3 regions of the Pseudomonas sp. KH_040 genome follow, and region 2 is predicted to be linked to each of the others. Evidence: riboswitches for the same ligand, from Rfam matches in the RefSeq annotation. Region 2 holds a riboswitch; each other region holds the start of a gene.
What was found. A riboswitch is a leader RNA that binds a small molecule or an ion and turns the genes downstream of it on or off. The one in region 2 is predicted to bind cobalamin.

Region 1 (9,571 bases), 960 kb from region 2:
ATCGGGAGGAGACTATCGTATCGCTGGCCGGTGAATGTCATGAGGTGCTGGGCGCGTTTGTTCGCGGGCAGTTGTTGGTGATGGTGGCGCTGGGCGTGATTTACGCGGCGGGCCTGATGATTATCGGGCTGGAGCTGGGGCTGTTGATCGGTCTGATCGCGGGCCTGGCGGCGATCGTGCCGTACATGGGCTTTGTGATCGGTATTGGCGCGGCGTTGATTGCCGGTTTGTTCCAGTTCGGTGGCGATCTGTACCCGATGGTCGGGATCGTCGCGGTGTTCATGGTCGGTCAGGCGCTGGAAGGCATGGTGCTGACCCCGCTGCTGGTGGGCGATCGCATCGGTCTGCATCCGGTGGCGGTGATCTTCGCGATTCTGGCCGGTGGCGAGCTGTTCGGTTTTACCGGTGTGCTGCTGGCGTTGCCGGTGGCGGCGGTGATCATGGTGCTGGTGCGCCATGTGCACGACTTGTACAAGGATTCCGACATCTATAGTGGTGTTGACGATCCGCAGTTGTAATGGCGCAGGGGCGGCCCGGCAAATCGCCGGGTTGGCCCGTGTCCTGCAGGCGCTGGCGCCAAGGAATCTGTCATAAAACCGGTGCGTTAACGCAAACCTTTGATTTTGCTTGGACTCTGTCGCATTGTGCGCTCAGCTTCACGGGTATAAACTTCGCAAACTTTACACAGAGGCCACTAACGGTTCCTTGAGAACTGTTCAGTCAGCATGAAACCGATTCAGCTGCCCCTAGGTGTGCGTCTGCGTGACGACGCCACCTTCATCAACTACTACCCAGGCGCCAATGCCGCTGCACTCGGCTATGTCGAGCGTCTATGCGAAGCCGACGCCGGCTGGACAGAAAGCCTGATCTACCTGTGGGGCAAACACGGCGTAGGGCGTACGCATCTGTTGCAGGCAGCGTGTCTGCGTTTTGAGCAAATGGGCGAGCCGGCGGTGTACTTGCCGTTGGCCGAGTTGATGGATCGCGGCGTCGAAATCCTCGACAACCTTGAGCAGTACGAACTGGTTTGCCTGGACGACTTGCAGGTGATTGCCGGCAAGGCTGACTGGGAAGAGGCGATGTTTCATCTGTTCAACCGTCTGCGCGACAGCGGTCGGCGTCTGCTGATCGCCGCGTCAACCTCTCCGCGTGAACTGCCGGTCAAACTGGCTGACTTGAAATCGCGCCTGACCCTGGCGTTGATTTTCCAGATGCGCCCGCTCTCCGATGAAGACAAATTGCGCGCCTTGCAGTTGCGCGCATCGCGTCGCGGTCTGCACCTGACCGATGAAGTCGGGCATTTTATTTTGACTCGCGGCACCCGCAGCATGAGTGCGCTATTCGACTTGCTTGAGCAGCTCGATCAGGCCTCGTTGCAGGCTCAACGCAAGCTGACCATTCCCTTCCTGAAAGAAACCCTAGGCTGGTAACGGCGCGGCTTTCAGCGTGTTTCGGCATAATTCAGGCGCCAGAAAATCCGCTTTCCTGCAAGCTGTGCAGGCCGCGTCTCGGTTCAAATGGGCTTAAGCGCTTAGATGTAAACGAGAAACCGAGAAGTCACAAAAAGATCGATTGAATTTGCAAATGAGGCTGATAGCGGGCATAGTCTCGGCTTCTTTACAACTATCAGCCACGGTCGTGCCCATGCTAAAGCGCTTCGCACCCCTCGTGCCTCTCGCACTCGTCACCCTGTTGTACGGTTGCGCTGCTCATTCTCCAGTTCAAGAGCAGCCTCAACAGGTTAAAAATTCTGCCACGGCCCAATCTTCCGTTATTTATCAGGAAGAGCTGGACACCGAAAAAGAACTCAACGAATTCAATGGCAAGAAGCCTTATCAGCTTCCTGTTCTGGCCGACAGCATCCTCGAACGCGGCATGTCCCTGATCGGTACCCGTTACCGTTTCGGCGGTACCTCTGAAGCCGGTTTCGATTGCAGCGGTTTCATCGGCTACCTGTTCCGCGAAGAAGCCGGCATGAACCTGCCACGCTCGACCCGCGAAATGATCAACGTTGATGCGCCGCTGGTCTCGCGCAGCAACCTTGAGCCGGGCGATCTGCTGTTCTTCGCCACCAACGGTCGTCGCGGTCGTGTCAGTCACGCCGGGATCTACCTCGGTGACAACCAGTTCATCCACTCCAGCAGTCGTCGCAGCGGCGGTGTTCGCATCGACAGCCTGGGTGACAGCTACTGGAGCAAGACCTTCATCGAAGCGAAACGCGCTCTGGCCAACGCTCCAACTGTAGTCACTGCTCGCAAGTAATCCCTTGTTGTCGCTGCGTTCGCGGCGACAATCAGGCTTGCGGTAACGGAGTAGACTTAGACTTTACAAGGTGAAGTTAAAGTCTTACTTGAAGTTTGCCGCGTAGCCGCTAGAATCCTGTATCTATATTGATGGCAAACCGCCTGCGTGCTCACGCAGGCGGTTTTGTTTTCTGTCCATCGGCAGAAAAAGCCGCAGCCAGATCAGGATGTTCTGCTTATGACGATGTCGGCCCGCCTCACTTTGATCTTCTTCGCAGCGCTGCTCAGCGCCTGCGCCAGTCGCACACCGCCTCCTGCGCCGGTGGTTCGCGCACCGGTCGTGTTCGGCCCCTCCCAAGCTTTTTCGCCTGCTGCTGAAGACGTGCTGTTTCGCGCGCTCGGTCTGGTCGGCACGCCCTATCGTTGGGGCGGCAACACGCCGGATTCAGGCTTTGATTGCAGCGGGCTGATCGGTTTTGTCTACCGTGATGCGGCGGGCATCTCTTTGCCGCGTTCGACGCGTGAGCTGATCGTCATGCAGGCACCGAATGTCGGCAAAGAAGGCTTGCAGACTGGCGATCTGATCTTCTTCGCCACCAATGGCGGCTCGCAGGTCAGTCATGCGGGGATTTACGTCGGGGAAGGGCGCTTCGTGCATGCGCCGGCCACGGGCGGCACGGTGAAGCTGGACAGCCTGTCGAAGGCGTACTGGCAGAAAGCTTATCTGAGTGCCAAGCGGGTGTTGCAGCCGGAGCATCTGGCGCATAACCCGTAATTCAAGCAGCCCACAATCCCATGTAGGAGTGAGCCAGCTCGCGATAGCGGTCGTTCAGTCAATGATGATGTCGACTGATACGAAGTTATCGCGAGCAGGCTCACTCCTACAGTTGTTTGTGCATGGCGAAAATTATTTGCTGGCCGACACTCGCCACACCTTGTTGCCGACATCATCCGCCACCAGCAAGCCACCTTGCTGATCGATCACCACGCCCACCGGGCGACCTAGTGCATTCTCGTCCTTGTCGAGGAAACCGGTCAGCACATCCACCGGTTTGCCACTCGGCTTGCCACCGGTAAACGGCACGAAAATCACTTTGTAGCCACTGTGCGGTTTACGGTTCCATGAACCATGCTGGCCGATGAACGCGCCTTCCTTGAACTGCGCCGGCAGCGTGTTGCCCTCGGCGAAGCTCAGACCCAGTGAGGCAGTGTGCGGTCCGACTGCGTAATCCGGGGCGATGGCTTTGGCCACCAGGTCCGGATTTTGCGGCGACACACGCACATCGACGTGCTGGCCGTAATAGCTGAACGGCCAGCCATAAAAACCACCGTCCTTCACGGAAGTGATGTAGTCCGGCACCAGATCACTGCCGATTTCGTCGCGTTCGTTGACCGCTGTCCACAGCGCGCCACTGACAGGCTCCCAGGCCAGGCCATTGGGGTTGCGGATGCCCGAGGCAAAGATGCGGTGATTGCCGGTCGCCCGATCGACTTCCCAGATCGCCGCGCGGCCTTCTTCTTTATCCAGACCATTTTCGCCGACATTACTGTTCGAGCCGACCGTGACGTACAGTTTGCTGCCGTCCTTGCTGGCGATGACGTTTTTGGTCCAGTGGTGATTCAGCGTGCCGCCGGGCAGATCGACGACCTTGATCGGCTGCGATTTGATCTCGGTCGCGCCGGGTTCGTAGTTGAAACGCAGCAGGCGATCGGTATCGGCGACGTACAGGTCATTGCCAACCAGGGTCATGCCGAACGGCGAGTTGAGGTTTTGCAGAAACACCGTGCGGGTCTCGGCGACGCCATCGTGATCGGCGTCACGCAGCAGGGTGATGCGGTTTGGGCTTGGCACGCCAGCGCCAGCCTTGCCCATGACCTTCTTCATCACCCAGCCGCGAATCCCGCTGCTGTCATCCGGTTTTGGTGGGGCATTGGTTTCCGCTACCAACACATCGCCATTGGGCAGCACATAGAGCCAGCGCGGATGATCGAGGCCTTCGGCGAATGCCGCGACCTGGGTGCCAGCCGCCGCTGTCGGTTTGCCGCCGTCGGGCCAGCCGATCGCCGGGGCGATATTCACCGTCGGGATCAGGGTCTTGTTCGGTTCGGGCAGCTTCGGTGACGGGCCGGTGCCGTCGGAGACTTGCAGGCTGGAGGTTTCACCGCAGGCGGCGAGTCCTCCGGCGAAGGCGATGACAAAAACGAGCTGGGGCTTGCGCATTGCTGATCTTCCCTATGAATGCATTCCTAATCATAGAGGAGGGCGCAAGCCCGATGGTTCAACTGCTCAACCGCGCGCTTCCTTGAACAGCACGGCGATGCCCGGGTGATAATTGCCGGCTTCGCTGCGTAACTTGCGGTAGGCGTAGGGGAAATACCAGGCGACCGCGCAAGTGTGTTCCTTTTGCAGGTCGTCGACCATGTCCTGCAGCTCTTCGGGGCTGGCGCTGTGCTGGGCTTTTTGCGGCGCGACAAACAGGCAGCCGAGCTTGAGGTCGCTGGCGTAGCTGATGCGTTTGGCGTCGTTGGTGATGTCCAGCAGGGCTTGGGTCAGATTGAGGTTGGTAACCTTTGGCCAGCGCTGGGTGGCCTGGATAAAGGCGCGGTCTTCGGCACCGGCCAGAAACAGATCAGCGCGGGCATTGCGCTCGCCTTCTTCATTCTGCTTGCGCGTGGCAGTGCCGTTCAAAGTCACCAGCTCAGCCATCCAGGCTGCGGCCGAGAGCAATCCGAGATTGGCTTTCTCGTCATGCCAGTAAGGGGTGTCGCTGTCGCCGCGCACGGCGTTGTAACGGTCGATACAGTCAAACCAGCGTTCAAGCACCGGGCGCAGGAATTCCAGGCGCGGGTTGCTGATGATCATGCCTTGCATCGTCATCATCCTTTATTGTTGTAGTGGGCTTTTCGGGAAAAGCATGGCTCTTTGATATCATTTGTATCAGTGTGGCACAAGATTGGCGTCAGATAATTGATCGGCGGCAGTTATTCGCCCGATGACCACCTCTTTAATTGACGCTCCACCCCCAACCCTCTAACCTTCGCGGCTTGTTTCAGGTGCTCTGTGACCTGCGTCGACAGAGTGAAACAGGGAAGCCGGTGAGGGTTGTCTTCGCACGAAGAACCACCACGATCCCGGCGCTGCCCCCGCAACGGTAAATGAGTGAAAACTGCGCCTTGAGCCACTGCCTCGAAAGAAGCGGGAAGGCGCGCAGTCAGGCGAAACGCCGCTCATGAGCCCGGAGACCGGCCTGATCCATCCAGCGGCATCACGGTGGGCGATGCCAGGCTTTTTGCCGTCTATTCTTGTGCCTGCCCGCCGTTATCCAGCCTCAACGGAGAGCTCCCCCCATGACCGATTCCCCCGAGCGCGACGAACGCCATCTGGCGCGTATGCAGCGCAAAAAAGCCGTGATCGACGAACGCATCGCCAACTCGCCTGACGAGTGCGGGCTGGTGCTGGTGCTGACCGGCAATGGCAAAGGCAAAAGCAGCTCGGCGTTCGGCATGCTCGCCCGCGCCATGGGCCACGGCATGCAGTGCGGCGTGGTGCAGTTCATCAAGGGCCGCAACAGCACCGGCGAAGAGCTGTTTTTTCGCCGCTTCCCTGAGCAAGTGCGCTTTCATGTGATGGGCGAGGGCTTCACCTGGGAAACCCAGGATCGTCAGCGCGACATCGCCGCCGCCGAAGCCGCGTGGGCCGTGTCCCGCGAACTGCTGCGCGATCCGTCGATCGGTCTGGTGGTGCTCGACGAACTCAACATCGCCCTCAAACATGGTTACCTCGATCTCGATCAGGTGCTCAGCGATTTGCAGGCGCGTCCGCCGATGCAGCATGTGATCGTCACCGGTCGCGCGGCCAAGCCGGAAATGATCGAAATGGGCGACACTGTGACTGAAATGGGCATGCTCAAACACGCCTTCCAGGCTGGCATCAAAGCGCAGAAAGGCGTCGAACTTTGAATCAGCCACGTCACTGCCCGGCGGTGCTCATCGCCGCGCCGGCTTCCGGTCAGGGCAAGACCACCGTCACCGCCGCGCTCGCCCGTTTGCATCGCAATCAGGGGCGCAAGGTGCGCGTGTTCAAATGCGGCCCGGACTTTCTCGATCCGATGATTCTCGAACGCGCCAGCGGTGCGCCGGTGTATCAACTGGACATGTGGATGGTCGGCGAGCAGGAAAGTCGTCGTCTGTTGTGGGAAGCCGCCAATGAGGCGGATCTGATTCTGATCGAAGGCGTGATGGGCCTGTTCGATGGCACGCCGTCCAGCGCCGATCTGGCGCGGCACTTCGGCGTGCCGGTGCTCGGCGTGATCGACGGCACGGCCATGGCGCAGACCTTTGGTGCGCTGGCGCTGGGCCTGGCGAAGTATCAGCCGGATCTGCCGTTTGCCGGTGTCCTGGCTAATCGTGTCGGCACTTTGCGCCATGCGCAATTGCTCGAAGGCAGCCTCACGGAAGGTTTGCGTTGGTATGGCGCGTTGTCCCGTGAGACCGGTATCGAACTGCCGAGTCGCCATCTCGGCCTGGTGCAGGCCAGCGAACTGAATGACCTCGATGTGCGTCTCGATGCCGCCGCCGATGCATTGGCCAGCAGTTGCGAGGTAGCGCTGCCACCGGCCGTGGAATTCGCCGCGCCTGATGTGATCGCTGTAGAGCCGCTGCTGAAGAATGTGCGAATCGCCGTTGCCCGTGATGAGGCGTTTGCCTTCACCTACGGCGCGAGTCTCGATCTGTTGCGAGCGATGGGCGCCGAGTTGAGTTTCTTCTCGCCGATCCGCGACACGCAATTGCCTGAGGCGGACAGCCTGTATTTGCCCGGTGGGTATCCGGAATTGCACCACCTTGCGTTGTCGCAGAACACCGCGATGCTGGAGGCGATTCGTGCGCATCACGCAGCGGGCAAACCGTTGCTCGCCGAATGTGGCGGGATGCTTTATCTGCTGGATTCGCTGACCGACGTTGAGGGTACTCGCGCTGAGCTGGTCGGGCTGCTTAAGGGCGACGCGGTGATGCAGAAGCGTCTGGCTGCACTGGCGCTGCAAGCAGTGGATTTGCCGGAAGGATCGTTGCGTGGGCACACTTATCATCATTCGTTGACGACGACTGAGCTGACGCCGATTGCGCGTGGCTTGAGTCCGAATGGCGGGCGCGGCGCCGAGGCGGTTTATCGGGACGGGCGGATGACGGCCTCTTATGTGCACTTCTACTTCCCGTCGAGTCCCGCGGCTATCGCAGCATTGTTTGCACCCGACCTCCATGCCGCCATCGCTGGCAAGCCAGCTCCCACATTGGGCGGTGAGCTTCCTGAAGAAATGCAATCCCCTGTGGGAGCTGGCTTGCCAGCGAAAGGGCCATGACAGACAACGCATTCTCCGAAGCCGAGCGCCAAGCCGTCTATAAAGCCATCGCCGAACGCCGCGACATGCGCCACTTCACCGGCGGCACCGTCGAGCCGGAATTGCTGCGCCGACTACTGGAAGCCGCTCACCAGGCCCCAAGCGTCGGCCTCATGCAGCCGTGGCGTTTCATCCGCATCAGCGATAGAACCTTGCGTGGCCAGATCCAGAACCTCGTGGAAGAAGAACGCATCCGCACCGCAGAAGCCCTCGGCGAGCGCAGTGACGAGTTCATGAAACTCAAGGTCGAAGGCATCCATGACTGCGCCGAAGTGCTGGTCGCCGCGCTGATGGACGATCGCGAAAAACACATCTTCGGTCGCCGCACGCTGCCGGAAATGGACATGGCCTCGCTGTCCTGCGCGATTCAGAATCTGTGGCTGGCCTCGCGCGTCGAAGGTCTGGGCATGGGCTGGGTTTCGCTGTTCGAGCCGCAGGCACTGGCGGATTTGCTGAAATTGCCCGCAGGCGCCAAACCTCTCGCCGTTTTGTGTCTGGGCCCGGTCAAGGAATTCTATCCGGCGCCGATGCTGGTACTCGAAGGGTGGGCGCAGGCGCGGCCGCTCAATGAGTTGCTGTATGAAAATTATTGGGGAGTGAGTCAATGAGTGTGGCGTTATTGAGTGTCGCCGCGGTGGCGCTGGATGCGCTGCTCGGTGAACCGAAACGCTGGCATCCGCTGGTGGCGTTCGGCAATTTCGCCGGGCGCATCGAGCAACGTTTCAACGCCGGTGGTCGTGGCTGGCGCAGTCATGGCGTCACAGCGTGGGTGATCGCGGTGCTGCCGCTGACCTTGCTCGCCACCGCATTGTCCTGGGCGCCGTACGTGGGCTGGGTCGTCGAGATTCTTGCATTGTATTGCGCCCTCGGCATGCGCAGCCTCGGCGAGCATGTCGCGCCGGTGGCCGCTGCTTTGCGCGCAGATGATCTGGACGAGGCGCGCAAACGCGTGGGCTATCTGGTCAGCCGCCAGACCGATGAACTCGACAGCACCGCCGTCGCCCGCGCCGCCACCGAGTCGGTGCTGGAAAACGGCAGCGATGCGGTGTTTGCCGCGCTGTTCTGGTTTGTCGTGGCGGGTGCGCCGGGCGTGGTCCTCTATCGCTTGAGCAACACGCTCGATGCGATGTGGGGTTATCGCAACGAACGCTTCGAGCGCTTTGGTTGGGCTGCGGCGAAAATCGACGACGTGTTGAACTACATTCCTGCGCGTCTGGTGGCGTTGACCTACGCGCTGCTCGGCAAAACCCGACTTGCGTTGAAGTGCTGGCGTACACAGGCGCCGAAGTGGGACAGCCCCAACGCCGGTCCGGTGATGGCGGCCGGCGCCGGTGCGCTGGGCGTGGAATTGGGTGGGCCAGCGATTTACCACGGCGAACTTCACGACCGTCCGCAGCTTGGCGAGGGCGCAGCGGCTGACGCAGATTCCATCGACCGTGGCTGGCAATTGGTCCAGCGCGGGGTATGGTTATGGCTGCTGATTCTCTGCGTGGGGGCTGAATTCTATGCTTGAGCACGGTGGCCGGCTGCGCAAGGCTGCACTCGATTACGGCATTGCCGAGGCTGACTGGCTCGACCTGTCCAGCGGCCTCGCGCCGTGGCCATTCCCGATCCCGGACATCCCGTTGCGCGCCTGGGCGCGTTTGCCGGAAACCGATGACGGTCTGGAGCAAGCTGCGTGCGATTACTATGGTGCCGCGCAGGTGCTGCCGGTGGCGGGTTCGCAGATGGCCATCCAGTTGTTGCCGCGTTTGCGTCGTGCCGGCAAGGTCGGTGTGTTGTCGCCTTGTTATGCCGAACACGCCGAAGCGTGGCGGCGCAGCGGTTATATCGTGCGCGAAGTGCTGGAGCAGGAAGTCGAGTTCTTTCTCGACAGCCTCGACGTGCTGGTGGTGGTCAACCCGAACAATCCGACCGGCCTGAGCCTGACCC
Region 2 (9,571 bases):
AGCAAAGCGGTGGCGGCGAATTCGGCGCTGCGGTCGGCGTGAAACCCGGTGATGCGGCTGGCGGTGTTTTGCAGGCCATAACGCAAAATGTCGTCGTGGGGCTGGCCAAGCAAGGCATTAAGGATCGCGTCCGGCAGCGAGAACGCGGTGACGAACAGCACGTCCTTTTTTGCCGCGCTGATGATGTTCTCGAACGCCTGCAGGTCAGCCCCGCCGGTACGCGGTGAAAACCCGGTAAATAACGGCTGCTGCGGATTCATCGGATTGTGTTCGGTGATCCAGTCACGGGTTGCACCGACGTCGTCCGGCTGCACCCAGATCTGCTCGAACGTCTGCTGATAACTCGCGGCGATCGATTCATCGTCCAGCACATGCACCACGTTGGCCTGCCGGTAGACCCCGTTGGCGGTGAAATTAGTGCTGCCACACAGAACCGCTTCAGGGTGATGCTCACCACTGACACCGACGCGACTGAGGACCATGAATTTGTTGTGAAAGATGTTATGGGTCACTCGCCCGCGTTTGCTCGCCGCAGGCAGTGCCGCCAGACTCGCTTCGTTGATTGTGGTGTCTTCATCGTCCGGCCGGGCGTGGTAGAGCACCCGCACCTTCACGCCCCGCGCGAACGCCGCGTTCACCGCTACGACGATCGCCTGCAATTGATATTCGTAGATGGCAATGTCCAGCGCCCATTGGTCATCGACGGCACGCTCGATAAAACCCAGCAAGCGCCCGAGCAAACCGTTTTCCAGCCACTGACGGGCCGCATCGGGCCAGGCTTCGATGGGCATGTTTTTATTGGCGCTGATCTGCGCGTCGAGATCGGGAAACTTGCGCTGGAAGGCCTGACTGGCAGCAACGGCTCGATTGAAATTCACGCTTTGGTTGCTCGGCTGGCCGTCATCGGAAGTGATCGTCAGCTCCAGCGACTCGCCCAACTGCACGGCATCGGCTGTGCCGTAGGCCAGATGCACGCGATAGTGGAGGGTCATGCCCGGATTGACCGCGTAATCCGCCCAGCGAAATTTCTGCAGCGGCGCGGTATCGCTTGGTGTCGCGTGGAATTGGGGAAAGGTGTGAGCCTTATTCGGGAAGGTCAGGCTGTTGAACAGGAACAACCAGGGTTTGGCGCCCTGCTGCTTTTCGATGGCAAATCCCAGCAGGCCTTTGCGCCGGGGTTCGGCCAGATCCATGGCCAGCAGCACGCCGTTGGTGCCGGCGTAGGCTTTGACGCGGAAGTCGTCTTGAGGGTTTTTGACCAGAACGCGCATCGCTCACTCCTTGTGATTGGGCTGGGTGCAGCATAGAGCAGGGATGCGGGTTTTGAGTGTTCGGTTCTAGACCGGGTCGATGCAATCGCGAGCAGGCTCACTCCTACAGGGGAACGCATTCCAAATGTAGGAGTGAGCCTGCTCGCGAAGACGGTAGAACAATCGCCGAAAAGGTTAGAGAGAAATCAGCTCATCAATGTGTCGATACTCGGATCCCAACGCTGAAGCCAGATCCCGTGCCCGCCCCAACCGGATCGGCCCACGCTCGATATCGATCAACAACCCCGGACACGCTAGCGCCGGTAATCCCGACCACTGTTTCAAACGCCCATCGGTCACCACCAACAGCCGCTGCTGCTCGGCGGGAAAGCGCTTGCGGCGCACCGCCAGCCATTGCTCTGCCTGCCCCAGCGCCGCCAGCAACGGTGTGCCGCCGCCAGCGCCCAACGCCTCCAGCCAGCTATGCAAACCGCTGGAGGCCTTCAACCCTTGCACCTGCCATTTCGGCGCCGAGCCGCTGGCCGTCAACAAGGCCAGGCGCGCCCGTTGGCGATAGGCGTCATCGAACAGTTGCGCGAGCAGGCCTTTGGCATCGCTCAAGGCCTGATGACGCCGCGTCGAGGCGGAGGCATCGACGATCACCAGCCACAGCTCATGCGGCGAGCGTGTGCGCAGTTGAAACAGCAGATCTTCACGAACCCGAGGACGCCCCTGGAGCAACGTGCCCGGCCAGTTCACCGTACCGCTGCGGGCCGTATGGCGCTTGCCCTGACGTCCGTTGTCCAGCCGTCCGGCGCGGGGTCTGGCATTCGCCCCCGCATCGGATCGGGGACGAATGCCTAAGGCTTTTTTGGCCAGCTCGGCACTTCGCGGCGGGCGCCGGTGGCGAGCGCCGGCGCCGGCATGTCACCCCACTGGCCCTGCCCTTCGCTCGGTGATGCCTGAGTCTCGGCCGGCGCCTGAGCCGGTTGTTGCGGACTCGATGGCGCTTGCTCACGGCGCCGATGGCGCAGGGCAAACTCGGCCACGGCGTCGATGTCTTCCTCGCCAATCACCTCAGCCCCGCGCCATGCCGCGTGAGCACGAGCGGCGCGTAACCAGACCAGGTCGGCACGCAGTCCATCGACGCCGGCAGCAAAGCAACGCTCGGTGATCTGCGCCAGTGCGGCATCGTCCAGCGCAATATTGGCCAAGGCAGCGCGAGCATTTTCGCAACGCACACGCAGGGCTTGTTGCTCAGCTTCCCACTGCGTGCAGAACGCTTGCGGATCGCTGTCGAAATCCAGACGCCGACGGATGATCTGCCCGCGCTCGGTCGGCGCCGTGTGGCCACTGAGGGCAACGTTCAGGCCGAAGCGGTCAAGCAGTTGCGGACGCAGCTCGCCCTCTTCCGGGTTCATCGTGCCGATCAGCACGAACTTCGCCGAATGCCGATGGGAGATGCCGTCGCGCTCGATCAGGTTGGTGCCGCTGGCTGCAACGTCGAGCAGCAGATCCACCAGATGATCCGGCAGCAGATTGACTTCATCGACGTAGAGCACGCCGCCGTCAGCCTTGGCCAGTACGCCCGGCGAAAACTGCGCTCGCCCCTCGCTGAGGGCGGCGTCGAGGTCGAGGGTGCCGACCAGGCGTTCTTCGGTAGCGCCCAGAGGCAAAGTGACGAATTGACCGCTGGCGAGCAGATCCGCCAGGCCACGGGCCAAGGTGGATTTGGCCATGCCGCGCGGGCCTTCGATCAGCACGCCACCGATTTTCGGGTCGATGGCGGTGAGGCACAGGGCGAGTTTCAGGTCATCGGCGCCGACCACGGCGGAGAGGGGGAAATGCGGGGTGTCGGTCATTTGGGTTTTCTCTGTCGTGGTCTTTGGTGTGTTTGAGTGTTGTGGGGCGTCAGTTGGGGTAGCCCTCACCCTAGCCCTTTCCCGGAGGGAGGGGGAACTGACCGAGGTGTTCTTTCGAGGTACGCCGACCTGATTTATCGCGTTGAACTCAGGCACCAAAGCCAACACAAATCGGCTCGGAGAGGGCTGGGGTGAGGGTAGCTTTTAACCGGCTACACATCTTCTTCTATGTCCAACAACAGATTCTCCAGCGCCTCTTTATAAACCCCCGGCTCCTGCCACATCCCCCGCTGTTGAGCCTCCAACATGCGCTCGGTCATGTCCCTCAGCGCATGCGGATTATGCTCGCGAACAAACTCCCGAGTTGCCGGATCGAGCAAATAGGCATCGGCCAGCAAAGCGTACTGATGGTCATCGATCAACTGCGTGGTGGCATCGAACGCGAACAGGTTATCAACCGTCGCCGCCAGTTCAAACGCGCCTTTATAGCCGTGGCGCTTGACCCCGTCGATCCATTTCGGATTGGCCGCCCGTGAGCGAATCACCCGGTTGAGCTCTTCCTTTAACGTGCGAATCTTCGGCAGATCCGGTTGACTGTGATCGCCGTGATAACTGGCCGCCGCCTCGCCACGCAAGGTTTCCACGGCAGCCAGCATGCCGCCCTGGAACTGGTAATAGTCGTTGGAATCAAGCAAGTCGTGCTCGCGATTGTCCTGATTCTGCAGCACCGCTTGCACCTGACTCAGGCGCTGGACGAATTGCTCGCGGGCGGCCGTACCTTCATCGGCACCGCCATAGGCGTAAGCGCCCCAGTTCAGATAAACCTCGGCCAGATCGTCGCGGCTCTGCCACAAACGGCCATCGATCGCGCCCTGCACGCCCGCGCCGTAGGCACCGGGTTTGGCGCCGAAGATCCGCCAACCGGCCTGACGCCGTGCGGTGTCCTCATCAACGCCCGACTGCAACAGTGCCTCGCGCTCGGCTCGTACTTTGGCGGCCAATGGGTTGAGATCGTCCGGTTCATCCAGTGCCGCTACTGCCTGCACCGCCGCGTCGAACAGGCGAATCAGATTGGCGAACGCATCGCGGAAAAATCCGGAAACCCGCAACGTGACATCGACGCGCGGGCGGTCGAGCAGGCTCAGCGGCAGAATCTCGAAATCATCCACGCGCTGACTGCCGGTGGCCCACACCGGACGCACGCCCATCAGCGCCATTGCCTGAGCGATGTCGTCGCCGCCGGTGCGCATGGTTGCCGTGCCCCAGACCGATAAACCGAGCTGGCGCAGGTGATCGCCGTGGTCCTGGAGATGGCGTTCGAGAATCAACGTCGCCGACTGGAAACCGATGCGCCACGCGGTGGTGGTCGGCAGGTTACGCACATCGACCGAGTAGAAATTACGCCCGGTGGGCAGCACGTCGAGGCGGCCGCGACTCGGCGCGCCGCTCGGGCCGGCAGGGACGAAACGACCGCTGAGGGCGTCGAGCAGGCCGCGCATTTCGGCGGGGCCGCAGGCATCGAGGCGTGGGGCGACGACTTCGCGCAGATGGTCGATGATTGCGCTGACTTCAGCCCACGCCGGCCCCTGTGGGAGCGAGCCTGCTCGCGAAAGCGGTGGATCAGGTAAATCTTTAGCGACTGATACGACGCCTTCGCGAGCAGGCTCGCTCCCACAAGGGATTTGCAGGGACTCGGAGATCAACGCGGTGGCAAACAGTTCGAGGCGTTCGCGGGTGTCGCCGGCGCTGCGCCAGACTTCCTCGCTTTGCGATTGCAGCTCTGCCGGGCGCGGGCCGGTCCATGGATCGGCTAGCGCGCAATCGAGCGGATCGAAACCGAGTTCAAAGGCTTTGGCCAACGCGCGCAGCAGGCTCGATTGCGCGCCCTTGCCGTCTCCGCGTGGAATGCGCAGCAGCGCCAGCAACGTATCAATGCGCAATCGCCCGCTCGGTGACTCGCCGAAAATGTGCAAGCCATCGCGAATCTGCGATTCCTTCAGATCACACAAATACGTATCCAGACGCGGCAGCCAGATCGCCGCATCGGCGTCACTGTCCAGCCCGGCATCAAGTTGCAGTTCTCGATCGATCTGCGTCTCGCGCACCAATTGCAGAATGTCGCGCTGCAACTCGCGAGCGCGGCGCGGATCGAGCAGTTGTGCTTCGTAATATTCGTCAGCCAACAGTTCCAGATTGCGCAATGGGCCGTAGGTTTCGGCGCGGGTCAGCGGCGGCATCAGGTGATCGATGATGACCGCTTGCGTGCGTCGTTTCGCTTGGGCGCCCTCGCCCGGGTCGTTGACGATAAACGGATAAATGTTCGGCAGCGGCCCGAGCAATGCGTCCGGCCAGCAATTCTCCGAAAGCCCGACGCCTTTGCCCGGCAGCCACTCAAGGTTGCCGTGCTTGCCGACGTGAATCACGCCGTGGGCACCGTAGGTGTTGCGCAGCCAGAAATAGAACGCCAGATAGCCGTGCGGCGGCACCAGATCCGGGTCGTGATAGACCGCACTCGGATCGACCTGATAACCGCGCGCCGGTTGAATGCCGACGAAGGTCAGGCCGAAACGAATGCCGGCGATCATCATGCGACCGTCGCGGCACATCGGATCGTTTTGCGGCGCACCCCAGCGCTCGATAACGGCGGTGCGATTGGCCTCGGGCAGCGCGTTGAACATCGCTAAATAAGCGTCCATCGCCAGGCTTTGCTGGCACGGACGCAGGTCAATCGTGTCGAGATCGTTGCTGACGCCACCGAGCAATTGCTGGATCAACTCGGTGCCGCTGCTCGGCAATTCTGCGGTGATCGGATAACCTTCAGCCTGCAACGCGCGAAGGATATTCAGCGCCGCTGCCGGCGTGTCGAGGCCAACACCGTTGCCGATGCGCCCATCACGGGTCGGGTAGTTGGCGAGGATCAACGCGATGCGTTTTTCGCCATTCGGCACCCGCGCCAGATCGATCCAGCGCCGCGCCAATTCGGCGACAAAATCCATGCGCTCAGGCTGCGCGCGATAGCAGACCACGTCGGACTGGCTGCGCTCACTGCGCCAGGCCAGATCCTTGAAACTGATCGGCCGGCTGATGATGCGTCCGTCGAGTTCCGGCAAGGCAATGTGCATGGCCAGATCGCGCGGGCCGAGGCCCTGCTCGCTGGCGCGCCAACCGGGCTCGTTGTCCTGCGCGCAGATCGCCTGAATCACCGGGATGTTGCGGCGAAACGGCCGCAGATGCGGCGCTTCGGGGCTGGACTGAGCGAATCCGGTGGTGTTGAGAATCACCCCCGCCTCGACGTCATCCAGCCAATCCTCGACCACCGCCAGGCAGCCGGGCTCTTTCAGACTGGCCACCGCGATCGGCAGCGGATTCAGCCCCGCTGCCTGCAAGCGCTGGCAGAAAACATCGATAAAAGCAGTGTTCGCCGCCTGCAGATGCGAACGATAAAACAGCACCGCCGCCACCGGGTTTTCCGGCAGCCATTCGGCTTGCCAGTCACTCAGTGCGGCGGAGGTTTTATTGGGGTGGTAAATCGCCGTGCGCGGCAGGGTCTGCGGCTCTTCCCAAGGGTAATCGCGGCCGAGCCAACGGCTGGCCAGACAGCGGAAGAAGTCCAGCGCATTGCCCAGGCCGCCCTGACGCAAGAACTGCCAGAGCCGGTCGCGATCCTCGGCGCTGACGGTGCTCAAGTCGCTGAGCTCCGGGTCGGGCCGGTCATCGCCCGGCACCAGAATCACCTGCACACCGCGCTCGGACAGCTCGATCAAACGCTCAACGCCATACCGCCAATAGGCGATGCCGCCGTGCAGCGAAATCAAAATCACCTTGGCGTGGCGCAGCACTTCGTCGACGTACAGATCGACCGAAGCGTGATTCTGCACCTGCATCGGATTGGCCAGACGCAGGCTCGGATAATCCTCGGGCAACTGCTGCGCGGCCTCGGCGAGCAGCGCCAGGCTGGAGTCGCCGCTGCACAGGATCACCAGCTCGGCGGGGGTTTGTCCAAGGTCGGCAATGTTGTCATCCGAGACGAAACCGCCGGGCTGGGTCCTGAGCAGGTGCATGGTTTAAACGCTGAGCGCGGCGCGCAGTTGCGCTTCGAGTTGCGCCGCGTCGAGTTCCTGACCGATCAACACCAGACGGGTAACGCGTGCTTCATCGGCGCCCCACTGACGGTCGAAATGCTTGTCGAAACGCGTGCCCACGCCCTGGATCAGCAGGCGCATTGGCTTGTTCGGAATGGCGGCGAAACCTTTGACCCGGAGGATGCCGTGCTTGACCACCAATTGCGTCAGGGCGTCGAGCAGCAGGCTTTCATCGGCTTGCGGCAGTTCGATGGAGATCGAATCGAAGGCGTCGTGATCGTGGTCATCGTGGTCGTCATCGCCTTCACCGTGGTGGTGATCATGATGGCTGTGACGGCTGTCGATGTGTTCTTCGGAACCGGCGCCGAGGCCGATCAGCACGTCCAGTGGCAGACGACCGTTGCTGGCTTCGATGATCTTCACCGCTGGCGGCAGCTCTTCGGCGACTTCAGCGCGAACGCGAGCGAGATCTTCCGCGCTGGTCTGGTCGGCCTTGTTGAGGATGACGAGGTCGGCGCTGGCCAGTTGGTCGGCGAACAGTTCGTGCAGCGGCGATTCGTGATCGAGGTTCGGATCGAGTTTGCGCTGGGCATCGACCTGATCCGGGAACGCGGCGAAAGTGCCGGCAGCGACGGCCGGGCTGTCGACCACAGTGATCACCGCGTCAACGGTGCAGGCGCTGCGGATTTCCGGCCACTGGAAGGCTTGCACCAGCGGTTTTGGCAGGGCCAGGCCCGAGGTTTCGATAAGGATGTGGTCGAGATCGCCGCGACGGGCAACCAGTTCGCGCATCACCGGGAAGAATTCTTCCTGAACGGTGCAGCACAGGCAGCCGTTGGCCAGCTCGTAAACGCGGCCGGTGGCTTCTTCTTCGGTGCAACCGATGGTGCATTGCTTGAGGATTTCACCGTCAATGCCCAACTCGCCAAACTCGTTGACGATCACCGCGATACGACGGCCCTGAGCGTTGTCGAGCATGTGCCGCAGCAGCGTGGTTTTGCCCGAACCGAGGAAGCCGGTGACGATGGTGACGGGGAGTTTGGCCAGTGTTTTCATCGGTATGCCCTTTGGCAAGCGGCGGGCATACGGGACGAGAACCGGCAACGCGCGTGCGTGCCCGGAGAGTTCGCCACCGGATCACCCCGCCCGGTTGAATTGAGAATCTGTGACGAGGCAGGTCTCCTGGCTGACGGCGTTCAGGCGCTGGGCCTGGCGTTTGCTGCGCCTTCCCGCGGGCTCATCAGTTGAGCTGGCAGTGGCGTGGCAGCGAACATCACCGTTCACAGTTGCGGGGGCAGCCGCGGCATTGACCGCGTTCCCTTCTTAGCTTCGGCAACGGCCGAAGAACCTCGAAGGCGCAAGGCTACGCATCGTCTAAGGGTGGGTCAATGGGCGTTGAGATTTGGTTTTGGGGGCATATCCGTTGCTGCGGGTGCTGCCGCTGGCGGTTTCGCTCTTACAGCGAGTCCCTTTTTCAAACGCCAAAAAGGAACCAAAAGGCTTTGCCCCGGCGTACGGCACTTCGCTGAGGCTCAGTGTTCCCTCGCTACGGTGTCCATCCGGGGGCATCGCCTACGGTTTGCTTCGCTGCACCTCCTCTCGATGTGTTCGACTTCGTCGAACGGCGCTGCGCGCCTAACCCCCGGATGAACACCTTCGCTCGGCCTGCCGAAGGGGCAAAAGATCAAAAGCCAAAGCCAAAGCCAAAGCCAAAGCCAAAGCCAAAGCCAGATCAAGAGCCCCTCACCCTAGCCCTCTCCCGGAGGGAGAGGGGACTGACCGAGTGGTTTGGTAGGGTTACGCCGACGTGAGATATCGCGTTGAACTCAAGCTTTGAAAAGCACATAAATCGGCTTCCTCTACCTCGGGAGATTGGACTGATCGAGGCGTTTGGGGGAGGTACGCCGACGTGCGATACCGCGTTGAACTCAGATTTTGAAAGGCCCAAAAATCGGCTCCCTCTCCCTCGGGAGAGGGCTGGGGTGAGGGGCGAATCCACCACAAATCCAAAGCCGAACACGCTGTGCTCCTCACCACTCAATAGGCCGAGTGTCAGCTCGCCTGCTCTTGATCTTGATCCACGGGCGACGTCGGAAGGCTGAGTGGAGGGATTGATCCGGGCGTGGGAGCGCAGCGACCGTTTGGCGCAGCCAAACACAGCGGGAGTAGGTGCAGCGAAGCAAACCGGAGACGCTGCGCCCGGATCGATCCCGGAGCGAAGGAACCCCGAGCCCCAGCGAGCGGGCCGCACGTAGGAGCAAGCCTTTTTGGTTACTTTTTTCTGGGCCGGCACTCCGGGCGTCTGGAAAAAGTGACCCGCCGTAAGGGCGGAACCCTAATCAGCAACACCCGCAGCAACGGATATACACCCAAAAAT
Region 3 (9,571 bases), 210 kb from region 2:
CTTCGACAGATAACGCGTGCCGGTGTCGCAGACGAAACTCACCACGCGTTTCGGCTCGGTCTGTTCGCGGCAATAACGCAATGCGGCGGCGAGCAGGGTGCCGGTCGAGGAGCCGCCGAGAATGCCTTCGGCCTTGAGCAACTGACGGGCGTGGTCGAAGCTTTCTTCATCGCTGATCGAGTAGGCGTGGCGCACGCTGGAGAGGTCGGTGATCGACGGAATAAAGTCTTCGCCGATGCCTTCCACCGCCCAAGAGCCGGGCGTCGGCAGCGAACCGTCACGGCTGTATTGCGCCATCACCGAACCGACCGGGTCGGCGAGGACCATTTCCAGATCCGGCTGCACGCGTTTGAAGAAGCGGCTCAGGCCGGTCAGCGTGCCGGCCGAGCCGACACCGACGACGATGGCATCCAGATCATGTTCAGTCTGCGCCCAGATCTCCGGCGCGGTGCTGCATTCGTGGGCCAACGGGTTGGCCGGGTTGTTGAACTGGTCGGCGAAAAACGCGCCGGGAATGTCTTTTGCCAAACGGGCGGCGACGTCCTGGTAATACTCGGGATGACCCTTGCCGACATCGGAGCGGGTGATGTGCACTTCGGCACCCATGGCCTTCAAGTGCAGGACTTTCTCGGTGGACATTTTGTCCGGTACCACCAGCACCACGCGATAGCCTTTGGCGCGGCCTACCAGGGCCAGACCCAGGCCGGTGTTGCCGGCGGTGGCTTCGACGATGGTGCCGCCGGGTTGCAGACGACCATCACGCTCGGCGGCGTCGATCATCGCCAGACCGATGCGATCCTTGATCGAACCCCCAGGGTTCTGCGATTCAAGTTTGAGAAACAGTGTGCACGGCCCGGTATCAAAGCGGGTGACCTGCACAAGCGGAGTGTTGCCTATCAGCCCAAGTACGGCAGGGCGTGATTCCTTTGACATTTCTTCACCTCTTGGTGGTGTTGATCGCGTTCCAATCGCGGGGAAAAGACTCGCGTGCAACATAGGCTCAGACATCAGCTGTCGCAACCTTTAGTCGGTCGCCAATTCAGCCATTTCGATCTAACGATAGATCGAAATCAAAGACCTGCCGGGGCGGGTTCGAGAGCGTTTACACAGAGGCGTCATCGAGTTTTCAAAGGGCGTCTTCATGGCGACGAACAGCTTGAATTGCCGACAAGTTTCCCGCCGCAAAAAACGCTCAGCCGTGCCAAACGCTCTCACCTCGGAGTGTTTTCAGGAGACAGACTGCGATCATTTGATCATGAGGGAAACTTGTGTTGATCAAGATTAAATTGAGTTTGTCTCACTAGCGACCACTGCCGACAATGGCCGCCATCAACAGAACACTGGAGTTGTTTGTTATGGCACTGGCCCATTCCCTTGGATTTCCGCGCATCGGTCGCGACCGCGAACTGAAGAAAGCGCAAGAGGCGTTCTGGAAAGGAGAACTGAACGAGGCAGGCCTGCGTGAAGTCGGTCGCGAGCTGCGCAAGGCCCACTGGGACTTGCAGAAAAACGCTGGCATCGAATTGCTGCCGGTCGGCGATTTCGCTTGGTACGACCAGGTGCTGACGCACTCGCTGATGTTCGGTGTGATCCCTGAGCGCTTCCGCCCGCACGATGGCAAAGCCAATCTGCACACCCTGTTCGCCATGGCCCGTGGCGTCAGCGACAGTTGCTGCGGCGGGGCGCACGCCCAGGAAATGACCAAGTGGTTCGACACCAACTACCACTACCTCGTCCCGGAATTCAGCGCGGATCAACAGTTCCAGTTGGGTTGGGATCAGTTGTTTGAAGAAGTCGAAGAAGCCCGTGCGCTGGGCCACAACGTCAAACCGGTGATCATCGGCCCGTTGACGTATCTGTGGCTGGGCAAGGCCAAGGGCGCCGAATTCGACAAGCTGGAATTGCTTGATCGCTTGCTGCCGTTGTATGGGCAGATCTTCGCGCGCCTCGCTGCTCAAGGTGTCGAGTGGGTACAAATCGACGAACCGATTCTGGTACTCGACCTACCGCAGGAATGGAAGAACGCGTTCGAGCGTGCCTACAACCAGATTCAGCGTGATCCGCTGAAAAAACTGCTCGCCACGTACTTCGGTGGTCTGGAAGAAAACCTCGGTCTGGCGGCGAACCTGCCGGTCGACGGTCTGCACATCGATCTGGTGCGCGCCCCGGAGCAGTATCCGACCATTCTCGATCGTCTGCCGGCCTACAAAGTGTTGTCCCTGGGCGTGGTCAACGGGCGTAACGTCTGGCGTTGCGATCTGGAAAACGCCTTGGCGACGTTGCGCCATGCCCATGAGCGTTTGGGTGATCGCTTGTGGGTGGCGCCGTCCTGCTCGCTGCTGCACAGCCCGGTGGATCTGGGCCGCGAAGAAAAAATCGATGCCGAGTTGAAAAGCTGGCTGGCTTTCGCTGTGCAGAAGTGCGAAGAAGTCGCGGTTCTGGCTCAAGCGGTCAACGCGCCGGAAGCGCCGAAAGTGCTGCGCGTACTGACCGAAAGCCGTTCGGTGCAGGTTGCGCGTGCCGCTTCGCCGCGCATTCACAAACCGGCTGTTCAGGCCCGTGTCACCGCGATTACGGCCAAGGACAGCCAGCGTCAGTCGCTGTTTCCCCAGCGCATCGCCAAGCAGCGTGCCGGTCTGGATCTGCCGCTGTTCCCGACCACGACGATCGGTTCTTTCCCGCAAACCGCGTCAATCCGCCTCGCTCGCCAGTCGTTCAAACAAGGCAAGCTGACCGAAGCCGAATACACCGAAGCCATGCACAGCGAAATTCGCCACGCGGTGGAAATCCAGGAACGTCTGGGCCTCGATGTGCTGGTACACGGTGAAGCCGAGCGCAACGACATGGTCGAGTACTTCGCCGAGCAACTCGACGGCTACGTATTCACCCGGTTTGGCTGGGTGCAGAGTTACGGTTCGCGCTGTGTGAAACCGGCAGTGATCTTCGGCGACCTCAGCCGCCCGAAAGCCATGACCGTGGAGTGGATCCGCTACGCTCAAGGCCTGACCGACAAGGTCATGAAAGGCATGCTGACCGGGCCGGTGACCATGCTGATGTGGTCGTTCCCGCGTGAAGACGTCAGCCGTGAAGTGCAGGCGCGGCAACTGGCGCTGGCGATTCGTGATGAAGTGGTGGATCTGGAAGCCGCCGGCATCAAGATCGTGCAGATCGATGAGGCGGCGTTCCGTGAAGGTCTGCCGTTGCGTCAGGCGCAGTGGCAGCATTATCTGGACTGGGCGACTGAGGTGTTTCGTTTGTGTGCTTCCGGTGTGCGCGACGAAACGCAGATCCACACGCACATGTGCTACAGCGAGTTCAACGATGTGATCGAGTCCATCGCGGCGATGGATGCCGACGTGATCACCATCGAAACCTCACGTTCCGACATGGAGTTACTGGAGGCCTTCGAAGCGTTCGCTTACCCGAACGACATCGGCCCGGGCGTCTACGACATCCACTCGCCACGCATTCCGGATGCTTCGGAAATGGCTAATCTGCTGCGCAAGGCTGCCAAGCGTATTCCGGCCGAGCGGCTATGGGTCAACCCGGACTGCGGCCTGAAAACCCGTGGCTGGCCGGAGACGGAAGCGGCGCTGGTGCATATGGTCACCGCCGCCCGGCAATTGCGTAAAGAGCTGGCCTGACACCTTAACCACCTGAATAAACACAACCCCTTGTAGGAGTGAGCCTGCTTGCGATAGCGGTGTGTCAGTCAAATCATCGGTGATTGACACACCGCTATCGCGAGCAGGCTCACTCCTACAGGGGTTGTGTATGTATTTTCAGAAACGGGAATTCTCATGGCATCGCCGAAAAGCTGTTGCTACTGTGCCCAGCCGCATCCTAGGTATTTGCCGCTACATGAGTGATCAACCCGTTATCCAAACCGTGTCCGACGCAGACATTCCCGAGGTGCTGGATTTTGTTCTAAGCGCCCGCGCCGAGCTTTTCCCCAAGCTCAGCGCGACCGGCATGCCCGACGATCTGGCGCGGTTTGCCGAGGTTTATCTGCGTGGGGCAGGGCGCTTTCTGATCGCTCGTCACGAAGGGCAGATTGTCGCCTCAATCGGCTATCTCCCTTACGACCGACGCTTCCCGCACTTGCTCTATCCGGACCTTAAAGTGGTGGAAATCGTCCGTCTGTTTGTCCTGCCATCACAGCGCCGCTCAGGCCTGGCCGGTGCGCTGTATCGATCACTCAAAGACCTGGCACTCGCCGACGGAGTTGAAGTGATCTACCTGCATACTCATCCATTTCTGCCGGGCGCCATCGCGTTCTGGCAGCGCCAAGGCTTCGAGATTATCGATGTCGACGCTGACCCGGTCTGGCAAACAACCCACATGCACAATCTCATGAGTGAAACCGGAGAATCTGCGCCCCATCGAACGGGTCCGTCAGGTAATGCGCCCTGACCCCGAAAGTGTCCTGTAACCGCTGCGGTGTCAGCACTTCCAGCGGCGCGCCCAACGCCACCAGCCGCCCGCGCTCCAGCACCGCCAGACGATCACACTTCAACGCCTGATTAAGATCATGCAGCGCGATCAACGTGGTCACCGGCAACGCCTGCACCACGTTGAGAATGGTCAGTTGATGCTGAATGTCGAGGTGGTTGGCCGGCTCGTCCAGCAACAGAATCTGCGGTCGCTGCGCCAGGGCGCGAGCGATATGCACTCGCTGCCGCTCACCACCCGACAGGCTGCGCCAGAGACGCGTGCGCAGGTGCGTCGCGTCAACGTCGGTGAGCGCCTGCTCGACGATGGCATCGTCCGCCGCCGACCACGGTTGCAGTGCCGACAACCACGGCGTGCGCCCCAACGCTACGGCATCGAACACGCGAATGCCGTCGTCGGTGTCGGCCTGTTGTTCGACCACCGCCAGCTTCTGCGCAATGCTGCGCCGGGCCATTTTGCCCAAGCGCTGACCTTCGAGCAGCACCTCGCCGGCGCTCGGTTCACGCAGCCCGGCCAGCAACTTCAACAGGGTGGATTTGCCCGAGCCATTTGGCCCGACGATACCCAAGGTTTCGCCGCGCCGGACGTCAAGGCTGACACCGTTGAGCAACTCGGCGCCGCGTACCTTGAAGCTCAGACCAGAACAACTCAGAACACTGTTCATCGCGCGGACCTGCGGCCAACCAGAATCAAGGCGAACACCGGCGCACCGACCAGCGCGGTAATCACCCCGACCGGAATCACCTGACCCTTGATCAGCGTGCGCGACAGCACATCAGCAGCAATCAAAAACACCGCACCGCCCAAGGCACTGGCCGGCAGCAATCGCGCATGACCCGTACCGAGCAACAGCCGCGCGGCGTGGGGAATCACCAGCCCGACAAAGCCGATTGAACCGACAATCGACACCATCACCGCCGTCACCAGCGCCGCACAACCAATCAGCAAAATCTGCACCCGTCGCACCGGAATACCGAGGGATGCCGCCGAATCCGCGCCAAAGGTAAACGCATCCAGCGCCCGCCGATGCCACAGGCACACGACCAGTCCCAGCACGGCAACCGGCACTGCCAGCCATACCGATGGCCAGCGCACGCCACCGAGATTGCCCAGCAGCCAGAACATGATGCCGCGCGCCTGTTCGGAGCTGGCCGAACGAGTAATCAGAAACGCCGTCAGGGCATTGAATAACTGCGAACCGGCGATCCCGGCAAGAATGATCTGCCCGGTGCCGCTGGCCGAACCGCTGACTCGCGCCAGCAGAATCACCAGCACGAACGCCGTGACCGCGCCGGCGAAGGCACCGACTGACAATGAGATCATCCCCGCGCCAACGCCAAGCAGCGCGACCATCACCGCCCCGGTCGAGGCGCCGGCAGAAATCCCCAGCAAGTAGGGATCGGCCAGCGGATTACGCAGCAGCGACTGCAAAATCACCCCGCACGTCGCCAGACCGGCACCGCACGCGGCTGCGACCAGTGCGCGGGTCAGGCGGTAGTTCCAGACGATGCCTTCATCGATAGGATCCAGCGCGTATCCGGCGCCCCACAATTTGTTCGCCAGCACTTGCACGACCACACCCGGTTCAATCGAGGTTTCACCGATGGCCACGCCCGCAACCACTGCAATCAACAGCGTCGCCAGGGCCAGCAACGTACGGATCAGGCTGGCACTCATTGCGACAGGTCATAGCCGTTGATGGCCGTGGCCAGTTGCTCGATGCCGTCGAACATGCGCAAGCTCGCCTGCATGGCCATGGCGTCGAGAATGATGATGCGGTTGTGTTTCACCGCGTCCATGTTGCGTGTCACCGGATCGCTGCGCAGGAAGGCGAGTTTCTTTTCATAGTCGTCAGCGGGGAAGCGTCGACGATCCATGCGCGCGATCACGAGGAAGGTCGGATTGGCTTTGGCGATGGTTTCCCAGCCGACCGTTGGCCACTCTTCATCGGACGCCACCACGTTGCGCACGCCGAGGGTGCTGAGCATGAAATCGGGAATGCCTTTGTGTCCGGCCACAAATGGCTCGATGTCCATTTGTGCACTGGAGAACCACACCAGCGCGCTGGCATCCTTCAGTTGTTTACCTTGGGCGGTGGCAATCGACTTGGCGAGGCTGGCCTTGAGTTCGTCGTTGAGCCGCTGGCCACGCTCCTGCACATCAAAGATTTGCGCCAGTTGGCTCACGCTTTTGTAAATCGTCTCGATGCGAAACGGCGCCAGTCGCGTGCCATCGGCGCCGACGAGGTTGTCCTTGGCTTCGCAATCGGAAGGCAGCAGGTAGGTCGGAATCTTCAATTCATGAAATTGCTCACGGGTGCCGACCGCGCCTTGCGGGCCGACCATCCATTCCAGCTCCACGGCGACCAGTTCCGGGCGCTTGCCGATCACCGATTCGAAACTCGGTTCGTTATCGGCCAGACGCTCGATCTTGTCATTCTGTGTCTTGTATTTATTCAGCACGTTGTTGAACCACAACGAGGTGCCGACGACTTTGTCGCCCAGGCCCATGGCGTAGAGCATTTCCGTGCCGGCCTGGCCGATGGTCACGGTGCGCGTCGGTGCGTGTTGGAAATTGAGGGTGCTGCCGCAGTTTTCGATCGTCAGCGGATAGACCGTCGGTGCCGCTTGCGCCATGGCGCCAAGGCTCAGGCCGGTGATGAGGGTGGCGATGCGGGGCAGCAGCATGGGGCAGTCTCCAGGGGAACCGTACGGGGAGCGGGAGAGTACGGATCGGAAACACACCATCGAACGCGGTCAGGGAAACTGCGCAAGGCCGGTCATCAAAAGAAGAAGTACACGGCACGATGTCCTTCCCGGACACCCCGCCGGTTAGTAATCACTGTGCCGGCAGGTCTCCTGACTGATGCGTCATCGCCTGGCTCCGGCCTTCCCGGGATTCACCCAGTGGCAGTCGTGGAGCAGGCTCGGCACCTACAGTTGCGGGGGCAGTTCCGGTCAATGCTGTGCAAGCACCCCGGATTCCCTATTAGTCCCGTTCGGGAACCAGCGGCGGCATGGTAGTCGATCAAGCCGCTGAAGGGGAGACGAATCTGTCGTGGCGAGGATTAGTGCTGGCTCATCAAACCGTGCAAGACGCCTAAACGCAGGCCCGGTTCGGAGGGCAGCATTTGCGCGATGCCGAACACTTTGAACGCCGCCAGCATCAACACCAGACCGCCGGGCAGAATGCTCTGGCGATGGGGTTGCAGGCCGGCGAGCTTGAGCTGTTGCACGTTGTTCACTTTCAGCAGAAGTAACGACAGGCGCAGCAGTCCGCCGTAGGTGATGCCGTCCTGGCCGAAGTCGTTGAGGCGATTGGCCTTGAGCACTTTGGCCAGCATGCGCGCAGTGCCGGAAGAGCCGATGGTCTGCTGCCAGCCTTGCGCGCGATAGCGCTTGGCGACGTGTTCAAACTGCAGGATGGCGAAGCGTTCGGCCTCCTGTAGCGCGCCGGCGGACACATCGCCGCCGCGAAAGAATCGCGTGCTCAAGGTGCCGCTGCCGATGGCGATGCTTTCGGTTAACAAGGGTTGTGAGCCCTGGCCGAGGATCAGCTCGGTGGAGCCTCCGCCGATGTCGACCACCAGGCGCAGGTCGTCGGCGCTGGGCAAGGCGTGAGTTACGCCGGCGTAGACCAGCCGCGCCTCTTCATGGCCGCAAATGACGTCGATGGGAAAGCCCAGATGCCGCTCGGCACTGGCCAGAAACAGCTGCGCGTTATCCGCTTCACGCACCGCACTGGTCGCCACCGCACGCACCCGGCCGGCCTCGAAACCGCGCAGTTTCTTGCCGAATCGCGCCAATGCCTGCCAGCCGCGATCCAGTGCCAGTGCGTCCAGCGCACCGCCATCAAAGCCTTCGGCAAGCCGCACCGGTTCACGCAGGGTTTTCACTTCCTGAATCTGCAGGCCCTTTCGACTGCGCACCGACTGGCCGATCATCAGGCGAAAGGCATTCGAACCCAGGTCGATGGCGGCAAACAGCGAGGCGTCGTCTTTCATGGGAATCCTTGCAGAGCATCCGTCGCGAGGCTCAAGACGGTTTGCGAGGATTCTGCCGTGATCTTGATGACATCCTGATGACGGGGCAGGGGCGGTTGAATGAATTTGCGGCTGTCATGACACTGTCATTATCCGGCGTCTATGCTGCGGCCAATACATCGCGTGTTCTTAAAGTTTTTGCTGCCGAATTTGGCAGCTTTTTTTTGCCCGCGATTTGGCAATGCCGCGAACTGATCGTTCCCACGCTCCGCGTGGTAATGCCTCTAGGGACGCTCCGCGTCCAGTGACGCGGAGCGTCACGGGCTGCATTCCCACGCAGGAGCGTGGGAACGATCAGCGTGTGTGTTTGCAATTTTGGTGGATGCTTGGCTAATATACGATCCATATACACATCGTATCGGATTCATATATGGGCATCGTAAAGATTTCAGAGGACATGCACGAGAACCTGCGCATCTCCAGCAATGCGCTCAGCCGCTCGATCAACGCGCAGGCCGAGCACTGGATGCGCATCGGCATGCTCGCCGAACTGCACCCCAACCTCGACCACAGCGCCATTTGCCGCTTGCTGATCCGCGCCGAACAGAACGGCGGGCTGGATCTGCAACAACTGACTCAGGAAGCCGTCAGCGCATGAGAAACCAGATCAAGATCAACACCCCGGCCGACATCGCGCAATCGCGTGCTGCCGGCAAACTCGCCGCCGAGGTACTGGCAATGCTGGTGCCGCACGTCAAGGCCGGCGTCACCACAGATCAGCTCGATCAACTGTGCAACGACTACATCGTCAACGTGCAGAAAGCCGTGCCAGCCAACGTCGGTTATCACGGCTTCCCGAAAACCGTCTGCGCCTCGGTCAACGATGTGGTCTGCCACGGCATCCCGTCGGGCACACCTCTGAAGGATGGCGACATCGTCAACCTCGACATCGCGGTGATCAAGGACGGCTGGTTCGGTGATACCAGCCGCATGTACGTGGTCGGTGAGGCGACGCCTGAGGCGCAGCACCTGATCAAGACCACTTACGAGGCGATGTGCGCGGGTATTCGTGTGGTGAAACCTGGCGCCACGTTGGGCGACATCGGCCACGCGATCCAGACGCTGGCGGAGAAGGAA

Region 1: another riboswitch for cobalamin. It lies ahead of cobO (cob(I)yrinic acid a,c-diamide adenosyltransferase); the one in region 2 lies ahead of cobW (cobalamin biosynthesis protein CobW).
Region 3: another riboswitch for cobalamin. It lies ahead of AC3IUF_RS12225 (ABC transporter substrate-binding protein); the one in region 2 lies ahead of cobW (cobalamin biosynthesis protein CobW).

What each region holds. Positions count from the first base shown of each region.
Region 1 covers NZ_CM174487.1:1,946,318-1,955,888, forward strand. Annotated here, with positions in the region: gene AC3IUF_RS08750 (AI-2E family transporter) at 1-518, shown strand, start outside; gene hda (DnaA regulatory inactivator Hda) at 726-1,430, shown strand; gene AC3IUF_RS08760 (C40 family peptidase) at 1,645-2,262, shown strand; gene AC3IUF_RS08765 (C40 family peptidase) at 2,482-3,018, shown strand; gene AC3IUF_RS08770 (PQQ-dependent sugar dehydrogenase) at 3,151-4,464, opposite strand; gene AC3IUF_RS08775 (hypothetical protein) at 4,531-5,115, opposite strand; cobalamin riboswitch at 5,279-5,509, shown strand; gene cobO (cob(I)yrinic acid a,c-diamide adenosyltransferase) at 5,592-6,203, shown strand; gene AC3IUF_RS08785 (cobyrinic acid a,c-diamide synthase CobB) at 6,200-7,600, shown strand; gene bluB (5,6-dimethylbenzimidazole synthase) at 7,597-8,247, shown strand; gene cbiB (adenosylcobinamide-phosphate synthase CbiB) at 8,244-9,152, shown strand; gene cobD (threonine-phosphate decarboxylase CobD) at 9,145-9,571, shown strand, end outside.
Region 2 covers NZ_CM174487.1:2,902,922-2,912,492, reverse strand. Annotated here, with positions in the region: gene AC3IUF_RS13105 (phospholipase D-like domain-containing protein) at 1-1,271, opposite strand, end outside; gene AC3IUF_RS13100 (vWA domain-containing protein) at 1,446-2,129, opposite strand; gene AC3IUF_RS13095 (magnesium chelatase ATPase subunit I) at 2,111-3,112, opposite strand; gene cobN (cobaltochelatase subunit CobN) at 3,325-7,173, opposite strand; gene cobW (cobalamin biosynthesis protein CobW) at 7,177-8,250, opposite strand; cobalamin riboswitch at 8,350-8,561, opposite strand.
Region 3 covers NZ_CM174487.1:2,697,023-2,706,593, forward strand. Annotated here, with positions in the region: gene AC3IUF_RS12200 (pyridoxal-phosphate dependent enzyme) at 1-933, opposite strand, end outside; gene metE (5-methyltetrahydropteroyltriglutamate--homocysteine S-methyltransferase) at 1,356-3,644, shown strand; gene AC3IUF_RS12210 (GNAT family N-acetyltransferase) at 3,862-4,413, shown strand; gene AC3IUF_RS12215 (ABC transporter ATP-binding protein) at 4,352-5,116, opposite strand; gene AC3IUF_RS12220 (FecCD family ABC transporter permease) at 5,113-6,117, opposite strand; gene AC3IUF_RS12225 (ABC transporter substrate-binding protein) at 6,126-7,139, opposite strand; cobalamin riboswitch at 7,284-7,477, opposite strand; gene AC3IUF_RS12230 (Ppx/GppA family phosphatase) at 7,520-8,455, opposite strand; gene AC3IUF_RS12235 (hypothetical protein) at 8,464-8,742, shown strand; gene AC3IUF_RS12240 (ParD-like family protein) at 8,865-9,092, shown strand; gene map (type I methionyl aminopeptidase) at 9,089-9,571, shown strand, end outside.